2 regions of the Leifsonia sp. 2MCAF36 genome follow, and region 1 is predicted to be linked to the other one. Evidence: predicted binding sites of a transcription regulator. Region 1 holds the regulator's gene; the other holds the start of a gene.

Region 1 (9,071 bases):
ACATCCAGCGCCTCGGGCAGCGTAAAGGCGCCGGCGTACAGGGCTTTGCCGACGATCGCACCTTCCAGGCCGAGCGGCACGAGCTCGCGCAGCGCGGCGATGTCGTCGAGGTTCGAGATGCCTCCCGATGCGACCACGGGACGTTCCGTCCGGTCGAGCACCTGCCGAAGGAGGTCGAGGTTCGGGCCGCGCAGCGTGCCGTCCTTGGTGACGTCGGTGACCACGTAGCGTGCGCACCCGGCGTCCTCGAGTCGGTCGAGCACCTCCCACAGGTCGCCGCCCTCGCGGGTCCAGCCGCGCGCGGCCAGCGTCGTGCCGCGCACATCCAGCCCGACGGCGATCGCCTCGCCGTAGTTGCTGATCGCGCTGGCGGCCCACTCCGGATTCTCCAGCGCGGCCGTGCCCAGGTTGACACGAGTCGCGCCCGCCTCGAGAGCCTGCTCGAGCGAGGCGTCGTCGCGGATGCCGCCCGACAGTTCGATGCTGACCCCGTGCACCTGGCGGATGACCCGCTTCAGCAGCGACCGGTTCTCGCCCCGGCCGAACGCGGCATCGAGGTCGACCAGGTGGATCCACTCGGCCCCCGCCTCGGCCCACTCGGCAGCAGCGTCGACCGGGTCGCCGTAGCTCGTCTCACTTCCGGCCTCCCCCTGGGTGAGCCGCACGGCCTTGCCGTCGGCCACATCCACAGCGGGCAGGAGGACGAGCGGGGGCGTGGAGATGAAATCGGTCATGTGCTTCCTCGGGGAACGGGGGATGACGGGTGGATGTTGCGGGCGCCCCACTACAGGGAGCGGACCCAATTCTTCAGCAGTGCGATACCTGCGCTGCCGGACTTCTCCGGGTGGAACTGCGTGGCGCTGAGCGGGCCGTTCTCGACCGCAGCCACGAACGGCACGCCGTGGTCGGCCCAGGTGACCTTGGGTTTCGGGAACGGAGCCTCCGGGTGCAGTGTCCAGTCCTGCGCCGCGTAGGAGTGGACGAAGTAGAAGCGTTCGTCCCGGAGTCCCGCGAACAGCGTCGAGTCCTCCGGCGCACGCACCGTGTTCCAGCCCATGTGCGGCACGACCTCGGCTCGGATGAGGTCGACTGTTCCCGGCCACTCCCCCAGTCCTTCGGTCTCCAGCCCGTGCTCCACACCGCGGTCGAACATGATCTGCATGCCGACGCAGATGCCCAGCACCGGGCGTCCTCCCGCGAGCCGGCGGTCGATGACCTCGTCGCCGTGGGACGCGCGCAGCGCCTCCGCGACGGCGGTGAAGGCGCCGACGCCGGGGACGAGCAGGCCGTCGGCCTCCTGCGCGCGCCTCCGGTTGCCGGTCAGTTCGACGTCGGCTCCGGCGGCCTCGAGAGCCTTGACCGCCGAGTGGACGTTGCCCGTTCCGTAGTCGAAGACGACGACCTGGGGCCTCCGCCCGTCGGTCACAGCGCGCCCTTGGTCGACGGGATGCCGCTGACCAGCGGGTCGAGCGCCTTCGCCTGGCGGAACGCCCGCGCGAACGCCTTGAATTCGGCCTCGGCGATGTGGTGCGGGTCGCGGCCGCCAACGACGGTGATGTGCGTGGTGATGCGCGCATTGAACGAGATGGCCTCGAAGACGTGGCGCACCATCGACCCGGTGAAGTGGCCGCCGATGAGGTGCAGCTCGAAGCCGGCCGGCTCGCCGGTGTGCACGAGGTACGGCCGACCGGAGATGTCGACGACCGCCTGAACGAGCGCCTCGTCCAGGGGCACCAGGGCGTCCCCGTAGCGCGAGATGCCCGCCTTGTCGCCGAGCGCCTCGGCGATCGCCTGGCCAAGGACGATTCCGACGTCTTCGACCGTGTGGTGCACGTCGATGTCGGTGTCTCCGGTGGCGCGGACGCGCAGATCGGTCAGCGAGTGCTTGGCGAACGCGGTGAGCAGGTGGTCGAAGAACGGGACGCTCGTCTGGATGTCGGACGTGCCGGTGCCGTCGAGATCGAGGCTCAGCTCGATGCTCGACTCACTCGTTCCCCGCGAGACCGTTGCGGCGCGATTCGTCATGCGTCCGAGTCTACTGGGGCGCTCTGAGACCGCTCGGGGGCACCGTCTTCCGCGGTCGCACGCGCGGGACGGCCGAGTGCGGCGAGGGCCTCGAGGAACGCCGTGGTCTCCTCCTCGGTTCCCGCGGTGACCCGCAAGTGGTTCGGGATGCCGACATCGCGGATGAGGATGCCGCGCTGCGCCAGCGCCTCGAAGGTCGCGTGGGGGTCGTCGACCCCGCCGAACAGCACGAAGTTGCTGCCGCTGCGGTGGGGCGTGTAGCCGAGCCTGGCGAGTTCGGAGACGAGGCGGTCGCGCTGCACGCGGATCTCGCCGACGGTCGCCAGCATCTCGTCCGAGTGGGCGAGCGCACCGAGGGCGGCGGCCTGCGTGAGGGCGGACAGGTGGTACGGGAGGCGCACCAGGCGGAGCGCGTCGATGACCGCCGGGTCGGCGGCGAGGTAGCCGACACGCGCGCCGGCGAAGGCGAACGCCTTGCTCATCGTTCGCGAGATCAGCAGCCGGGGTCGGCCCGGCAGCAGGGTGAGCGCGGACGGCGCGCCCTCGGGGAGGAACTCGGCGTAGGCCTCGTCGACGACCACGATCCCGCGCGCGGCGTCGTAGGCCGCCTCGATGGTGTCCAGATCGAGCGGCGTCCCGGTCGGGTTGTTGGGCGAGCACAGAATGACGATGTCCGGGTCCACCTCGCGGATCTGTGCGGCGGCGGTCTCGGGCGACAGCTCGTAGTCGGCGTCCCTGCTGCCGGCCAGGTAGCTGGTGCCGGTGCCCGAGGCGAGCAACGGATACATGGAGTACGTGGGTGCGAAGCCGAGCAGGGAACGGCCTGGGCCACCGAACGCCTGCAGGATGTGCTGCAGCACCTCGTTTGACCCGTTCGCCGCCCAGATCGCATCGGCGGTGAGGCCGTGCCCGAGGTAACGCGCGAAGGCTTCGCGCAACTCGGTGAACTCCCGATCGGGGTAGCGATTCACTCCGCCGACGGCCGCCGCGACCCTGGCCACGATGTCGGCCGCGACATCCGCCGGGACCGGATGCGTGTTCTCGTTCACGTTGAGCGCGACGGGCACCGGACGCTGTGGCGCACCGTACGGGGAACGACCGCGGAGGTCGTCTCGGATCGGCAGCTCGGAGAGGGAGGTCACCGTTCAATCGTAGTCAGCGGCTGGGCCCGGCATCCTTACGTGACGTAACGCAGGAGCTCGCACGGCGCCACCCGCCGTTCTCCTCCGATTGACCTCGCGCCGGCCTCTATGCCGCCGGTTCTCCTCCGCTTCCGCGGCACGAGACGACGGGGTGGTCGACCGATTCTGCGACGCCAGCAAGGTCGCTGCCCGGCGGAAAACGGAGGACTGTGCGATCGATCAAACCCGGGGGAACGAAAAAGAAGGAGACGCGAGGACGACTCCTCGCAAACTCCTCCTACTTCGCGTACTTGGCAGGAACGGCGAGTTGCTGGCCGGGCGACACCACGGCCGACTCCAGACCGTTCAGGGAGACGATGTCGGCGATCACGTCGCGCGGGTCGGCGTTCGGCGCGACGCGCTCGGCGACCGACCACAGCGAATCGCCCGACTGGACGGAGACGTACTGGAAGCTCACGTGCGTCTGCTCGCCGCTGGCGATGGCGCCGCCACCGTTGAGGGCGAAGACCAGAGCACCGATCACGAGCGGCAGTGCCACCAGGGCCGACAGCACAGCTCGGCCGCGTCGCGTGAGACGCAGGCGGACGCGTGCGCCCTCCGGCAGGGGCGGAACCGCACGAAGGGCGGGAACCGACTCGCTCATCAGTACTGCACTCATTGCCGTGACCTCCTCAGACTCGCGGATGCGAAGCTGTGTTCCGAATGTATCTTCGAATGTCTGAATCCGCAAGGAGCCCGTCGACGAGGAATTTCCCGAGAAAGTTCGCGACACACTCGAACACATGTTTGTCTTCCCCTCTCGACGCGGATACAGTTTCGACTGTCTGAGGACATCAGATCAGGAACCACCGACATTCCTGCCGGACCGCAGTGCAGGGCACCGCAATGCAGACCACTGCAGGCATACCGGTGGACGGCCCCGGCCAGGAGAGGACGCCCGTGTCGAACGAGAACCAGGCCCGCGGAGGCACCCGCCGCCGCAAGAACCTGAGCGACAAGCAGTTGGCGATCCTGGATGTCATCCAGCGGTCGGTGAGCCAGCGCGGCTATCCGCCGAGCATGCGCGAGATCGGCGACGCCGTGGGGCTCTCGTCCCTCTCCTCCGTGACGCACCAGCTGAATCAGCTGGAACTGAGCGGCTACCTGCGACGCGACCCGAACCGTCCCCGTGCGCTCGAGATCCTCATCGACCTCCCGTCGCAGTCCGCGACGCCCGATTACGAGAACCAGACCCCCGTCGGCGACGCCGCCATGGTCCCCCTGGTCGGCCGGATCGCGGCCGGAATCCCGATCACCGCCGAGCAGCAGGTCGACGAGGTGTTCCCGCTCCCCCGCCAGCTGGTCGGCAACGGCGAGCTGTTCATGCTCAAGGTGGTCGGCGAATCCATGATCGATGCGGCCATCTGCGACGGCGACTGGGTCGTCATCCGGGCGCAGAACACGGCCGAGAACGGCGACATCGTCGCGGCCATGCTCGACGAGGAGGCGACGGTCAAGGTCTTCCGTCAGCGCGACGGCCACACCTGGCTGCTGCCGCGCAACTCCAACTTCGAGCCGATCCTGGGCGACTTCGCGCAGGTGCTCGGCAAGGTCGTGGCGGTCCTTCGCGCGGTCTAGCCGCTCAGCGGCCGGCGGGCGGTCACGCCCAGCCGAGTTCCTGCAGGCGCTGGTCGCTGAGGCCGAAGTAGTGCCCGATCTCGTGCACGAGCGTCACCCGCACCCGTGCCCGCAGCTCCTCTTCGGTCGCTGACGTCGCCTTCAGGTTGTTCCGGAACAGCGTGATGCGGTCCGGCAGCTCGCCGAATCCGTACACACCACGACGCGTCAGCGGCCGCCCGCTGTACAGCCCGAACAGGCGCGGCCTGGCTCCGGGCGGCTGGTCCTCGATCAGGATGGCCACATTCTCCAGCGGGCCGACCATGTCGTCCGGCAGCGCATCGAAGATGTCGCCGACCATCCGCTCGAACTCGTCGTCCGCCATCGTCACCATGAGCTCACCCGCACCATGCGCTCATCCTCACACGCCTCCCCGCTCGGCAACGGCCCCGGTTCGCTGTGCGCGTACCGGGGCCGGCCGGGCCGTCGGCCCAGGGAGGAGGTCAGGCCGTGACGGCCGCCCGCTCGCGGACGGCGCGGGTCGCCTCGATGATGTTGCGCAGCGACGCGACCGTCTCGTCGTAGCCGCGGGTCTTCAGCCCGCAGTCCGGGTTCACCCACAGCTGGCGGCCCGGGATGGCCTCCAGCGCCGTCTCCAGCAGCTCGGTCACCTCGGCGACCGATGGGACGCGCGGCGAGTGGATGTCGTAGACGCCCGGGCCGATGCCGTGCTCGAAGCCGGAACGCTGGATGTCGTGAACGACCTCCATCCGGCTGCGCGCGGCCTCGATGCTGGTCACGTCGGCGTCCAGGTTGCGGATCGCGTCGATCACCACCCCGAACTCCGAGTAGCAGAGGTGCGTGTGGATCTGCGTCTCGTCGGCCACGCCGGCGGTCGCCAACCGGAACGAGCCGACCGACCACTCCAGGTAGTCGTCCTGCGCCGCCTTCTTGAGCGGCAGCAGCTCGCGCAGGGCCGGCTCGTCGACCTGGACGACGCGGATGCCCGCCTCCTCCAGGTCCGCGATCTCGTCGCGCAGCGCAAGCGCCACCTGACGGGCGGTCTCTCCGAGCGGCTGGTCGTCGCGCACGAACGACCAGGCCAGGATGGTGACAGGGCCGGTCAGCATCCCCTTCACCGGCTTCTCGGTGAGGCTCTGCGTATACGCCGACCAGTCGACGGTGATCGGGGCGGGACGCGACACATCGCCCCAGAGGATGGACGGCCGCGTGCAGCGCGAACCGTACGACTGCACCCAGCCGTTCTGGGTCACCGCGAAGCCGTCCAGGTTCTCGGCGAAGTACTGGACCATGTCGTTGCGCTCGGGCTCGCCGTGCACGATGACGTCGATCCCGATCTCCTCCTGCAGGTCGACGACGCGCTTGATCTCGTCGCGCATCCGCCCGAGGTACTCCGCCTCGGTGATGAAGCCCTTCCCGAACTGGGCGCGCGAACGGCGGATGTCCGCGGTCTGCGGGAACGACCCGATCGTGGTGGTGGGGAGGAACGGGAGGCCCAGCGCCGCATCCTGCGCCGCCTGGCGCGTGTCGTAGTCGCCGCGACGGAAGTCGGCCCGGGTGAGCGCCGCCTCGCGCTCGCGCACCGCGGGAACACGCACTCCGGGTGCCGAAGCGCGGTCGGCCAGCGCCGCCGTCGCCGCGCTGAGCTCGTCCTGGATGGCCTCGTGGCCGTCGACGATGCCGCGGGCGAGCACCGCCACCTGCGCGACCTTCTGGTCGGCGAAGGCGAGCCAGGTCTTCAGGCGCGCGTCGAGGTCGGGCTCGTCGTCCACGTCGTGCGGGACGTGCAGCAGCGACGTGGAAGTGGACACCGCCACATCCGGGCTGAGGGAGAGGAGCTCGGTCAGCGTGCCGAACGCCGACTCCAGGTCGCCGCGCCAGATGTTGTGGCCGTCGATGACGCCACCGACGATGGTCTTCTGCTTCAGAGCGGACGCAGTGGCCGCGTCGATCCCGGACGGCACCGAGCCGCGGACCAGGTCGAGGGAGATGGCCTCCACCGGGGTGGCCGCGAGCGGCGCGAGGGCGTCGTCGAGGCTGCCGTAGGGGGCGGCGACGAAGATCGCCGGCCGGTCGGTCGCCGTGCCCAGCTCGTCGTACGCTGCGCGCACCGCCGCCAGTACCGCATCCCGCGGCTCGTCGATGCTCTCGCTGACCAGGGCCGGCTCATCCAGCTGCACCCACGGGGCGCCTGCGGCCGCAAGACGCGCCAGCAGCTCGCGGTACACCGGGAGCAGATCGGCGAGACGGGAGAGCGGCCGGAAGCCCTCAGGGGCGTCGTCGCCCGGCTTGCTCAGCAGCAGGAAGGTCACCGGGCCGACGAGGACCGGGCGAGTGACGAAGCCCGCTGCTCGGGCCTCCTCGAACTCGCGCACGAGGCGGTCGGACGCGAGACGGAAGTCCGTCTCCGGCCCGATCTCCGGCACCAGGTAGTGGTAGTTGGAGTCGAACCACTTGGTCATCTCCAACGGCGAGTTGTCACCCTCGCCGCGGGCGATCGTGAAGTAGCCGGCCAGGTCGACGGAACCGCCCGTGCGCACGAGCGCGCTGAAGCGCGACGGCACGGCGCCCACGGCGACGGCAGCATCCAGCACCTGGTCGTAGTAGCTGAAGCTCTCCGGGATGGACGCGTCGGTGCGGCCGAGGCCCAGCGACGCGAGGCGCTCGCGGGTGACGGCGCGCAGCTCGGCGGCGGTCGCCTCCAACTCGTCCGCGGTGATGCTGCCGGCCCAGAACGCCTCGACGGCCTTCTTGAGTTCGCGGCGGCGCCCGATGCGGGGGTAGCCGATGATCGTGCCCGCGGGGAAGGCGGGGCGCGCAGTGGTGTCGGTCATGCTGTTTCCTTCTGGGTGGTGGGGCGGTCGTGGTCGCCGGCCGGCAGGGCGCCGATCCGGTCCAGCACCGAGAGAACGGCCTCGTGCTGGTTGAACGTGTACAGGTGGAGTCCTGGGGCGCCGCCGTCGAGCAGGCGCTGACCGAGGCGGGCGGCCCAGGCGATGCCGATCTCGCGGCGGCCCTCGTCGGTCGGTTCGACCTCCAGCTCGATGGCGAGGTCGCTGGGCAGGTCCTCGCCGCTCAGCTCCAGCATCCGCTTCAGTCGGGCGGGGCTGGTGACGGGCATGATGCCCGGCAGGATGGGGAAATCGACCCCGGCCTCGGCGGCGCGCTGCGCGAAATGCAGGTAGTCCTCGGCGTGGAAGAACAGCTGGGTGATCCCCAGGTTCGCGCCCGCCGCCTGCTTCGCGAGCAGCGCGTCGATGTCCTGCGAGACGGAGTGCGACGACGGGTGGCCGTTCGGGAACGCCGCGACCGCGATCTGGACGTGCTCGCGGTGCTGCAGCACCGCGTGGGCGCGCAGCTCGGGCACGGACAGCTCGCCGTACGGCACCCGCTCGGCCTGGACGCGGTGGATGAGCTGCACGAGCTCTGCGGTCGTGCGGATGTCGCCGATCGGGTCCGCGCCCTCCGGAAGGTCGACCGGCGGATCGCCCCGGATCGCCAGGAAGCGGCGCACGCCGGCATCCAGGAACTCCCGGATCAGCCGGTTGGCCTCCTCGTGGGACGACCCAACGCACGTGAGGTGGGCCATCGGGCTGACGTCGGTGTGCTGCAGGATGTAGCGGAGCACGTCGAGGGATGCCGTACGCGAGGAGCCGCCGGCGCCGAACGTCACCGAGATGAAATCGGGGCGCACCGCCGCCAGCCGGTCGATGGTGGCCGGGAGCGCGGCCGCGGCGCGCTCGTTGCGCGGCGGGTACAACTCGAAGGAGTACCGGGACTCGGTACAGCTCATGGGATCCTCGGATGGTCGGACAGCGGCACGGGACACCCCGCCCCGCGCTCCAGGCACGGGGAGGGTTTCACGGGCGGGTGCCGGGCTCGGCTGTCGCACCACGTCAGCGGATCGCCCGCTTCGGTTGAGAGGAATCTAGCAACACGGAAGGCCGGACGGAATCGCCTGCGTCATGCTTCGACACAGTCGCTCCGTCCGGCCTCCCGGATCGGCCCCCCGCCGGCGGGCGGGCGCCGGCGGTTACGCGGTCGTGCCCACCTCGAACGGTTCGAACGCCGCGTGGTACTCCGGCATGATCCGCGCCGTCACGCGCGTCCCCTCCTCCACATACTCGGTCGAGATGACCCGGCCGCGCTCGTGCAGGGCGGAGATCAGGTCGCCGCGGTCGTACGGCACCACGAGCTCCACCTCCAGGGACGGGTCGGGCAGCAGCCGCGCGATGGCGGCGAGCACCTCATCGATGCCTTCGCCGGTGCGGGCGGAGGCGAAGATGG
Region 2 (9,071 bases), 300 kb from region 1:
TTCGACGACCTGGGGGAGTCCCGCCGCGTGCTGCCCCCGCGCGCCGGAGCCAGGCACCGGGAGCGGATGCTGCGCGAGATCGAACTGACGACCGCGACCGGGACGACGTTCCAGCGGGTCCGCTCACCGCGGCTGTCGCCCGGCTCGATCGTCTACGTGCTGTCCACCTTCCTCGACGACCAGCCGTCGACCCTGGCGCTGACCTGGCGCTCGGCGGGCCACCGGGTGATCGCTGTGGATGTGCTGCCCGCGCGGGACGCCCGTGACCTCACATCCCGCGAGCGGCTGGCTTTGCGCACGATCGAGCTGGAACGGCGGCTCCGCCTCCAGCAGCTGCAGGCCGGCGGTGTCGAAATGCTCCCGTGGGAGGACGCGGCGGCGCGCGAGGCGGGGCTGCGCGCGCTGACGGCGGGGAGGCGGCGTCGATGAGTGCGGATGCGGGTGCGGGGCCGGACATCGGCACGCGGACGCTCCCGGGCTGGTCGCTGCGCGCACTGTTCGCCGTCATCGCGTTCCCTCTCCTGCTCGTCGGAGTCCCGGAGGGGCCGTGGACCGCCATCGCGTCTCTGCTCGTGGGGGTCGCCGTCTGGCGCCCGCGGTGGCTGACCGCGTGGGTACTGATGGGGGTGCTTGTGCTGTCATCGCTGGTCGAGCCGGGCACCCTGACCCCACGCTTGATCGCGCTGATCGCGGGCGTGCACGCGCTGCACCTGGTCGGAGCATGGATGCTCGCGGTGCCGCCGGCCGCGCGCCTGCAACCGGCTGTGCTGCTGCCGTCGCTGCGGCGTTTCGTGGCGGTTCAGGTACCGGTCCAGGTGGCGGCTGCGGTGATCCTGCTGCCGTCGTCGCGCGCGTCCATCCCGGCGCTGGCGATCGTGTCCGGGCTCGCGGTGGCGGCGCTGGTCGGGATGCTGGTGCCGCCGCTGCTGCGTGGTCCTCGCCGCTGAATCCGTCGCGCAGCCAGGCGGTCGATGGCGGTGGGGTACCAATGTCGGTGGTCCCGCCTAGACTCGCGCCTGCGGCGGAGAAGTGCAGCGGGCGGGCATCGGTCCCGCTAGAATCGAACACACGTTCGACGTGACGGGCGCGGTGCGCGGTGGGCGAACAGCCCCCGAAATCACAGCATGGATGGCGGAGAATAGAGCGAGTGAGCAGCGGGCGAGTGAACAACGATCGAGCGTACGGGGAATCCGGGAGCATTACGTCGGGGAACATCAGCAGAGTGACGGGGTCGCACCTCAGCGTGCGCGGGGCACGCGTGCACAACCTCCACAACGTCGACCTCGAGATCCCGCGCGACTCCATGGTGGTCTTCACCGGTCTGTCCGGATCGGGCAAGTCGTCGCTCGCGTTCGACACCATCTTCGCGGAGGGTCAGCGGCGCTATGTCGAGTCGCTGTCCGCGTACGCCCGTCAGTTCCTCGGCCAGGTGGACCGTCCGGATGTCGACTTCATCGAGGGGCTGAGCCCGGCGGTCTCCATCGACCAGAAGTCGACCAACCGCAACCCGCGCTCGACGGTCGGAACGATCACCGAGATCTACGACTACATGCGTCTGCTGTGGGCGCGCATCGGCGTGCCGCACTGCCCGATCTGCGGTGAGCGCATCCAGCGCCAGACCGTCCAGCAGATCGCCGACCAGCTGATGGAACTGGAGACGGGCACCCGCTACATGGTGGTCAGCCCCGTCGTCTCGCAGAAGAAGGGCGAGTTCGTCGACCTCTTCAAGGAGCTGGCCGCGAGCGGCTACTCGCGTGCGCTGGTCGACGGCGAGCAGGTGCAGCTGTCCGACGCTCCCACGCTGAAGAAGCAGTACAAGCACGACATCTCGGTCGTCATCGACCGCCTCGTCGCCGGCCCCGACATCCTGGGCCGCCTGACCGACTCCCTGGAGACCGCGCTGCGGCTGACCGACGGCCTGGTGCAGGTCAACTACGTCGACCGCGAGGGCGCTGCCGCGTGGCAGAACTTCAGCGAGAAGCTCTCCTGCCCGAACGGCCACCCGATCCAGCTCACCGAGATCGAGCCGCGGACCTTCTCGTTCAATGCTCCCTTCGGCGCGTGCCCCGAGTGCTCCGGCCTCGGCACGCGCATGTCGGTGGATGACGAGCTGCTGCTCGGCGACGACTCGCTGAGTATCGCCGAGGGCGTCATCGTGCCGTGGACCACGCAGGGCAAGGGCCTCTTCAACTACTACGAGAAGCTGCTCGACGGTCTGGCGCGCGATCTGAAGTTCTCGCTCACGACCCCGTGGAGGAAGCTGCCGGACGACGTGAAGGACGCGGTTCTGCACGGCGACAACTTCGAGGTCAAGGTCAAGTGGAAGAACCGCTACGGCCGCGAGATGTCCTACACATCCGGCTTCGAGGGCGTCGTGCCCTACATCGAACGCCAGTATTTGCAGGCAGAGACGGACACTCAGCGCGCCCGCTGGGCGGAGTATCTCCGCGAGGTGCCGTGCCCGGTCTGCGGCGGAAAGCGGCTCAAGCCGGAGGTGCTGGCCGTGCTGGTGCACGGCGCGAGCATCGCCGACGCCTCGCAGCTGAGCCTGAGCGACGCCCGGAAGTTCATGGAGACCCTGCACCTGACCGAGCGCGAGCAGAAGATCGGCGCGCAGGTCCTGCGCGAGATCAAGGTGCGCCTCGACTTCCTCATCCAGGTGGGGCTGAGCTACCTCGACCTCGCCCGTGCCGCCGGCTCGCTGTCCGGCGGTGAAGCGCAGCGCATCCGCCTCGCGACCCAGATCGGCTCCGGCCTGACCGGCGTGCTGTACGTGCTCGACGAGCCGAGCATCGGCCTGCACCAGCGCGACAACCGGCGCCTGATCGACACGCTCGTCGCACTGCGCGACCTCGGCAACACGCTCATCGTCGTCGAGCACGACGAGGACACCATCCGCACGGCCGACTGGATCGTCGACATCGGGCCGGGCGCCGGCGTGAACGGCGGCCACGTGGTCCACTCGGGCTCGTACGACCAGCTGCTGAAGAACACCGACTCGCTGACCGGCGACTACCTCGCCGGCCGCCGCGAGATCGCGATCCCGGCGAAGCGCCGCAAGATCGACAAGAAGCGCATGATCAGGGTCGTGGATGCGGAGGCCAACAACCTGAAGAAGGTGACGGTCGACTTCCCGCTCGGCACCTTCGTCGCGGTGACCGGGGTCTCGGGCTCGGGCAAGTCGTCGCTCGTGAACGACATCCTCTACCGGGTGATGGCCAACAAGCTCAACGGTGCCCGCAAGGTGCCGGGAAAGCACCGGACGGTGACCGGGCTCGAGAACCTCGACAAGGTCGTGCACGTCGACCAGGCGCCGATCGGCCGCACCCCGCGCTCCAACCCGGCGACGTACACGGGTGTGTTCGACCGCATCCGCACACTGTTCTCCGAGACGGCCGAAGCGAAGGTGCGGGGCTACCTGCCCGGCCGGTTCAGCTTCAACGTCAAGGGCGGACGCTGCGAGGCGTGCTCGGGCGACGGCACGATCAAGATCGAGATGAACTTCCTGCCCGACGTGTACGTCGCCTGCGAGGTGTGCGGGGGAGCGCGGTACAACCGCGACACCCTGTCCGTCCACTACAAGGGCAAGAACATCGCCGAGGTGCTGGACATGCCGATCAGCGAGGCGGCGGAGTTCTTCCGTCCGATCTCCGCCATCCACCGGTTCCTGCAGACGCTGGTCGACGTCGGGCTCGGGTACGTCCGCTTGGGACAGAGCGCGACGACGCTTTCCGGCGGCGAGGCGCAGCGCGTCAAGCTCGCGACCGAACTGCAGCGTCGCTCCAACGGCCGCAGCGTGTACGTGCTCGACGAGCCGACGACCGGTCTGCACTTCGAGGACGTCCGCAAACTCCTGCTGGTGCTCAACGGCCTCCTCGACAAGGGCAACACGGTCATCGTCATCGAGCACAACCTCGATGTGATCAAGTCGGCCGACTGGATCATCGACATGGGGCCGGAGGGCGGAGCAGGCGGCGGCGAGGTCATCGCGACTGGGACACCGGAGCGCGTCGCCGAGACGCCGGGGAGCCACACCGGCTTCTTCCTCAAGGAGATCCTGCAGGGCGAGTCCGCCCGGGGCGCCGCGTAAGGCGCACCGTGGCAGACACCGTCAGCTACCGGCCGAAAGCCGGCGAGATCCCGACGCAGCCGGGCGTGTACCGGTTCCGGGACAAGAACCGGCGCGTCCTCTACGTGGGCAAGGCGAAGAACCTGCGCGCGCGGCTGAGCAACTACTTCCAGCCGCTGCGCAGCCTCCACGAGCGCACCCGCCGCATGGTCACGACCGCGGCCGGCGTCGAGTGGACGGTGGTGGGCACCGAGTACGAGGCGCTCCAGCTCGAGTACACCTGGATCAAGGAGTTCAACCCGCCCTTCAACGTCAAGTTCCGCGACGACAAGACGTACCCGTACCTCGCGGTGACGCTAGGCGACCGCATCCCGCGGGTGATGATCACCCGCAACCGCAACATCAAGGATGCGCGCTACTTCGGGCCGTACACGAAGGTCTGGGCGATCCGCGAGACCGTCGACTTGATGCTCAAGGCGTTCCCGATGCGGAGCTGCTCGGACGGCGTCTACCGCCGCGCCGAACTGACCGGCCGGCCGTGCCTGCTCGGCGACATCGGCAAGTGCGCGGCGCCCTGCGTCGGCCGGATCACGCCCGAGGACCACAAGTCGCTGGCGATCGACTTCGCCTCGTTCATGGCGGGGAACGACAGCGGCTACCTGCGCGACCTGAACGACAAGATGAAGCAGGCCGCGAGCACCCTGGACTACGAGTCCGCTGCGCGTCACCGGGACGCCATCCAGGCCCTCGAGGGGGTGCTCGGCAAGAGCGCGGTGGTGCTGACCGAGAGCGTCGACGCCGACGTGTTCGGCATCGCGCACGACGAGCTCGCCGCAGCGGTGACGCAGTTCATCGTGCGTGGCGGACGCGTCCGCGGTGTCCGCAGCTGGGTCGTCGACAAAGAACTCGACGTCGAGCTCGGCGAGCTGGTCGAGACCGTGGTGCAGAACGCTTACGACGGGCCGGATGCGCCGCCGCGCGAGATCATCGTCCCGGAGCTTCCCGACGACACGGCCGAGCTGGAGCTGTGGCTCACGCAGCGCCGCCGCGAGACCCCGGACCCGTCCGCCGCACGCGGGCGGCACACCGGCCGCGTCGAGCTGAAGACCGCTCAACGCGGCGAGAAGGCCGCCCTCGCGCAGACCGTCTCGATGAACGCGAAGAACGCGCTCATCCTCTACAAGACGCGCCGCAGCTCCGACTTCGTCGCCCGCTCCAAGGCGCTCAACGATATCCAGGACGCACTCGGCATGGACGACGCCCCGCTGCGGATGGAGTGCTACGACGTCTCGCACCTCAGCGGCACGAACATCGTCGCGTCGATGGTGGTGTTCGAGGACGGCCTCCCGCGGAAGGACCACTACCGCCGGTTCAGCATCCCCGAGTCCACCGACGACACCGAGTCGATCTACCAGGTGATCTCCCGTCGGCTGGCGTACCTGAAGGACGCGCCTGCGGACGGCAGCCGGGCCGAGTCGGAGCAGGTCGAGACCGAGGCCGACCGGGCCGAGGAGGACACCGCACTCGACGCCGAGGGCGCCGCGGGTGCCGACGAGGTCGTCGAGGAGGCGGCCGAACGCCGCCGCCGCAAGTTCTCGTACCCGCCGAACCTCCTGATCGTCGACGGCGGTCAGCCGCAGGTCGCCGCGGCCAAGCGCGCGCTCGACGAGTCGGGCGTCACCGGCATCCAGCTCGCGGGGATCGCCAAGCGGCTGGAGGAGATCTGGCTGCCGGACTCCGATTTCCCGGTGATCCTGCCGCGGAACAGCGATGCGCTGTTCCTCATCCAGCGCCTCCGCGACGAGGCCCACCGGTTCGCGATCACCTACCAGCGCGCCAGGCGCAAGCGCGACATCGGCACCGTGCTTGGCGAGATCCCGGGCCTCGGGCCGTCGCGGGTGAAGGAGCTGCTGAAGCACTTCGGTTCGGTCGCCCAGCTGCGCAAAGCGACACCCGAGCAGATCGCTGAGGTGCGCGGCGTCGGCCCGCGGACCGCCACCGCGGTGTTCGAGCGGTTGGCCGAGAGCGCCCGGGGCGACGGCGATCGCGCCGATGTGCGGGCCGAAGACGGCCAAGCGGCCCGCACCAGTCGCTAGGCTGGGTGCACACCAGGCAGCGGAGGAGACCGGTCGATGGCCACCGACGGCGACACAGTCGCAGACGCCCAGCAACAGCAGCAGGAAGTGCTCATCGTCACCGGCATGTCTGGCGCCGGCCGCTCGACGGTCGCAAACGCGCTCGAGGACCTCGACTGGTACGTCGTCGACAACCTCCCGCCGCAGATGCTGCGCCCGCTGGTCGAGCTGGCAAACCGTGCCGAGTCGGGCCTGCCGCGCATCGCAGCGGTGGTCGACGTCCGGGGACGCAACTTCTTCTCCGACCTTCGGGAGATGATCCACAGCCTGCGCGAGGGCACGAAGGTGCGGGTGCTCTTCCTGGAGGCGTCGGATGCGGTGCTCGTGCGCCGCTTCGAGCAGGTACGCCGGCCGCATCCACTGCAGGGCGACGGCACGATCCTCGACGGCATCTCCGCCGAACGCGCCCGTCTGCGGGAGATCCGGGAGGCGGCCGACATCATCGTCGACACCACTGACCTCAACATCCACCAGCTGGCCACCAACATCACCGACACCTTCGCCGCGGAGGACGCTGCCGGCGTCCAGGTCACCGTCATGAGCTTCGGGTTCAAGTACGGACTGCCCGCGGACGCCGACATGGTGGCCGACGCGCGCTTCCTCCCGAACCCCTTCTGGAACCCCGAATTGCGCCCGCACACCGGCCTCGATGAGGTCGTCCGCGACTTCGTCCTCGAGCAGAACGGTGCCGATGAGTTCATCGAGGGCTACGTGTCGGCGCTGCGGCCGATCATGGCCGGCTACCAGCGAGAGAACAAACGGCACGCTCTGATCGCGATAGGCTGCACTGGCGGAAAGCACCGGTCCGTCGCGATTGCGGAAGAGCTCGCGGCACGGTTGCGTAGTTTCCCTGGTCTGGCGGTGAACACCAAGCACCGCGACCTCGGCCGTGAATGATCCCGGCCCACCCCATCCACGGCACCACCCCCGCCTTGAGACAGTAAGGAATCCGATTGGCTCTCACCTCCGACGTCAAGGACGAGCTCACGAAGGTCGAGGTCAGCAAGACCACGGCGCGCGCAGCAGAACTGGCCACCATCCTCCGGTTCTCGGGCGGTCTGCACCTGATCGGCGGGCGGATCGCGGTGGAGAGCGAACTGGACACGCCCGAACTCGCGCGGCGCGTGCGGAAAGACCTCGCCGAGCTCTACGGGGTCCGCAGCGATGTGTCGGTGATCTCCGCATCGGGACTGCGGCGCACCAGCCAGTACCTCGTGCGCGTCCTCGACGGCGGCGAGACGCTGGCACGGCAGACCGGGCTTCTGGATGCGCGTCGCCGCCCGATCCGCGGTCTCCCGAACCGCCTGACCACCGGCTCCCGCGAAGAGCTGGCCGCCGTCTGGCGCGGCGCGTTCCTCGCCAGCGGGTCGCTCACCGACCCGGGCCGCTCGGCAGCGCTCGAGGTGACCTGCCCCGGCAACGAGGCCGCCATGGCCCTCGTCGGAGCAGCCGGTCGGCTCGGTATCTCGTCGAAAGCGCGCGAGGTGCGCGGCGTTCACCGCGTGGTGATCCGCGACGGCGAGGCGATCAGCGCGATGCTGGTCGCGATGGGGGCCGTGCTGACCGTCACCAACTGGGAGGAGCTGCGCCAGCGCCGCGAGGTGCGTGCGAATGCCAACCGCCTCGTCAATTTCGACGACGCCAATCTGCGCCGCTCGGCCCAGGCGGCCGTCGCCGCCTGCTCGCGCGTTCAGCGCGCCCTCGAGATCCTCGGGCCCGAGGTGCCCAAGCACCTCCAGTACGCGGGCGAGCTGCGCCTGGCGCACCGTGACGCAAGCCTGGACGAGCTTGGCCACCACGCAGACCCGCCGATGACCAAGGACGCGGTCGCCGGCCGCATCCGCCGCCTCCTCGCGATGGCGGACAAGCGGGCGAGCGACCTCGGCATCCCGGGCACGGACGCGAACCTCCCCGCCGATCTGGACGAGGTGTAGTTTCGACTCGGGACTGTGGCCGGCGGAAGCATCCGCGGGCCGCTCGGGTTGCTCTTGAAGAGACTCGATGAGTCGCTCGAATCACAACAACAGTGGAGATGAGTAATGGCTGACTACACCCTGCCGGACCTTCCGTACGACTACTCGGCTCTCGAGCCGAATATCAGCGGCCGGATCATGGAGCTGCACCACGACAAGCACCACAAGACCTACGTCGACGGGGCCAACACCGCCCTGGCGAAGCTCTCGGAGGCCCGCGACGCCGACGACCTGACGTACGTCAACAAGCTGCAGAAGGACCTGGCCTTCAACCTCGCCGGCCACGTCAACCACACCGTGTTCTGGAACAACCTGTCCCCGGACGGCGGCGACAAGCCGGTCGGCGAGCTGGCGGCCGCGATCGACGAGTTCTTCGGCTCGTTCGACAAGTTCCGCGCCCACTTCACGGCGTCGGCGCTCGGCATCCAGGGCTCCGGCTGGTCGATCCTCGCCTGGGACTCCCTGGGCCAGAAGCTCATCATCGAGCAGCTCTACGACCACCAGGGCAACCTCGCCGCTGCAACCGTGCCGCTGCTGATGCTCGACATGTGGGAGCACGCCTTCTACCTCGACTACGTCAACGTGAAGGCCGACTACGTCAAGGCGTTCTGGAACATCACCAACTGGTCCGACGTGAACGACCGCTTCATCCGGACGCGCGAGAAGACCGCGGGTCTGCTGCTACTGTCGTAACCAGGATGGCGTCCCGGGAGGGAGCCTCCCGGGACGCTCGACGTCCGCAACAACCACCCACCAAAGTGCGCCCTGCGGCGCCCATCGAGTAACTGGAGACATCTGTGTCCGTAAAGATCGGAATCAACGGGTTCGGTCGCATTGGTCGTAACTACCTGCGCGCCGCCCTCGCGAAGGGCAGCGACCTCGAGATCGTCGCGG

Evidence for each region. The regulator LexA, encoded in region 1, represses DNA repair genes until DNA is damaged. The targets are predictions, from matches to a motif close to TCGAACANNTGTTCGA.
Region 2: the regulator LexA is predicted to act here: its motif matches at 1,061-1,076, upstream of uvrA (excinuclease ABC subunit UvrA).

What each region holds. Positions count from the first base shown of each region.
Region 1 covers NZ_JBFRGV010000002.1:54,929-63,999, reverse strand. The annotation lists gene AB4079_RS03835 (SseB family protein) at 1-4, opposite strand, end outside; gene priA (bifunctional 1-(5-phosphoribosyl)-5-((5-phosphoribosylamino)methylideneamino)imidazole-4-carboxamide isomerase/phosphoribosylanthranilate isomerase PriA) at 1-734, opposite strand, end outside; gene hisH (imidazole glycerol phosphate synthase subunit HisH) at 785-1,426, opposite strand; gene hisB (imidazoleglycerol-phosphate dehydratase HisB) at 1,423-2,025, opposite strand; gene AB4079_RS03815 (histidinol-phosphate transaminase) at 2,022-3,167, opposite strand; gene AB4079_RS03810 (LysM peptidoglycan-binding domain-containing protein) at 3,445-3,810, opposite strand; gene lexA (transcriptional repressor LexA) at 4,053-4,784, shown strand; gene AB4079_RS03800 (metallopeptidase family protein) at 4,807-5,157, opposite strand; gene metE (5-methyltetrahydropteroyltriglutamate--homocysteine S-methyltransferase) at 5,267-7,618, opposite strand; gene AB4079_RS03790 (methylenetetrahydrofolate reductase) at 7,615-8,577, opposite strand; gene hflX (GTPase HflX) at 8,818-9,071, opposite strand, start outside.
Region 2 covers NZ_JBFRGV010000002.1:357,498-366,568, forward strand. The annotation lists gene AB4079_RS05250 (DUF58 domain-containing protein) at 1-429, shown strand, start outside; gene AB4079_RS05255 (hypothetical protein) at 426-947, shown strand; gene uvrA (excinuclease ABC subunit UvrA) at 1,223-4,090, shown strand; gene uvrC (excinuclease ABC subunit UvrC) at 4,099-6,165, shown strand; gene rapZ (RNase adapter RapZ) at 6,202-7,101, shown strand; gene whiA (DNA-binding protein WhiA) at 7,158-8,138, shown strand; gene AB4079_RS05280 (superoxide dismutase) at 8,244-8,870, shown strand; gene gap (type I glyceraldehyde-3-phosphate dehydrogenase) at 8,975-9,071, shown strand, end outside.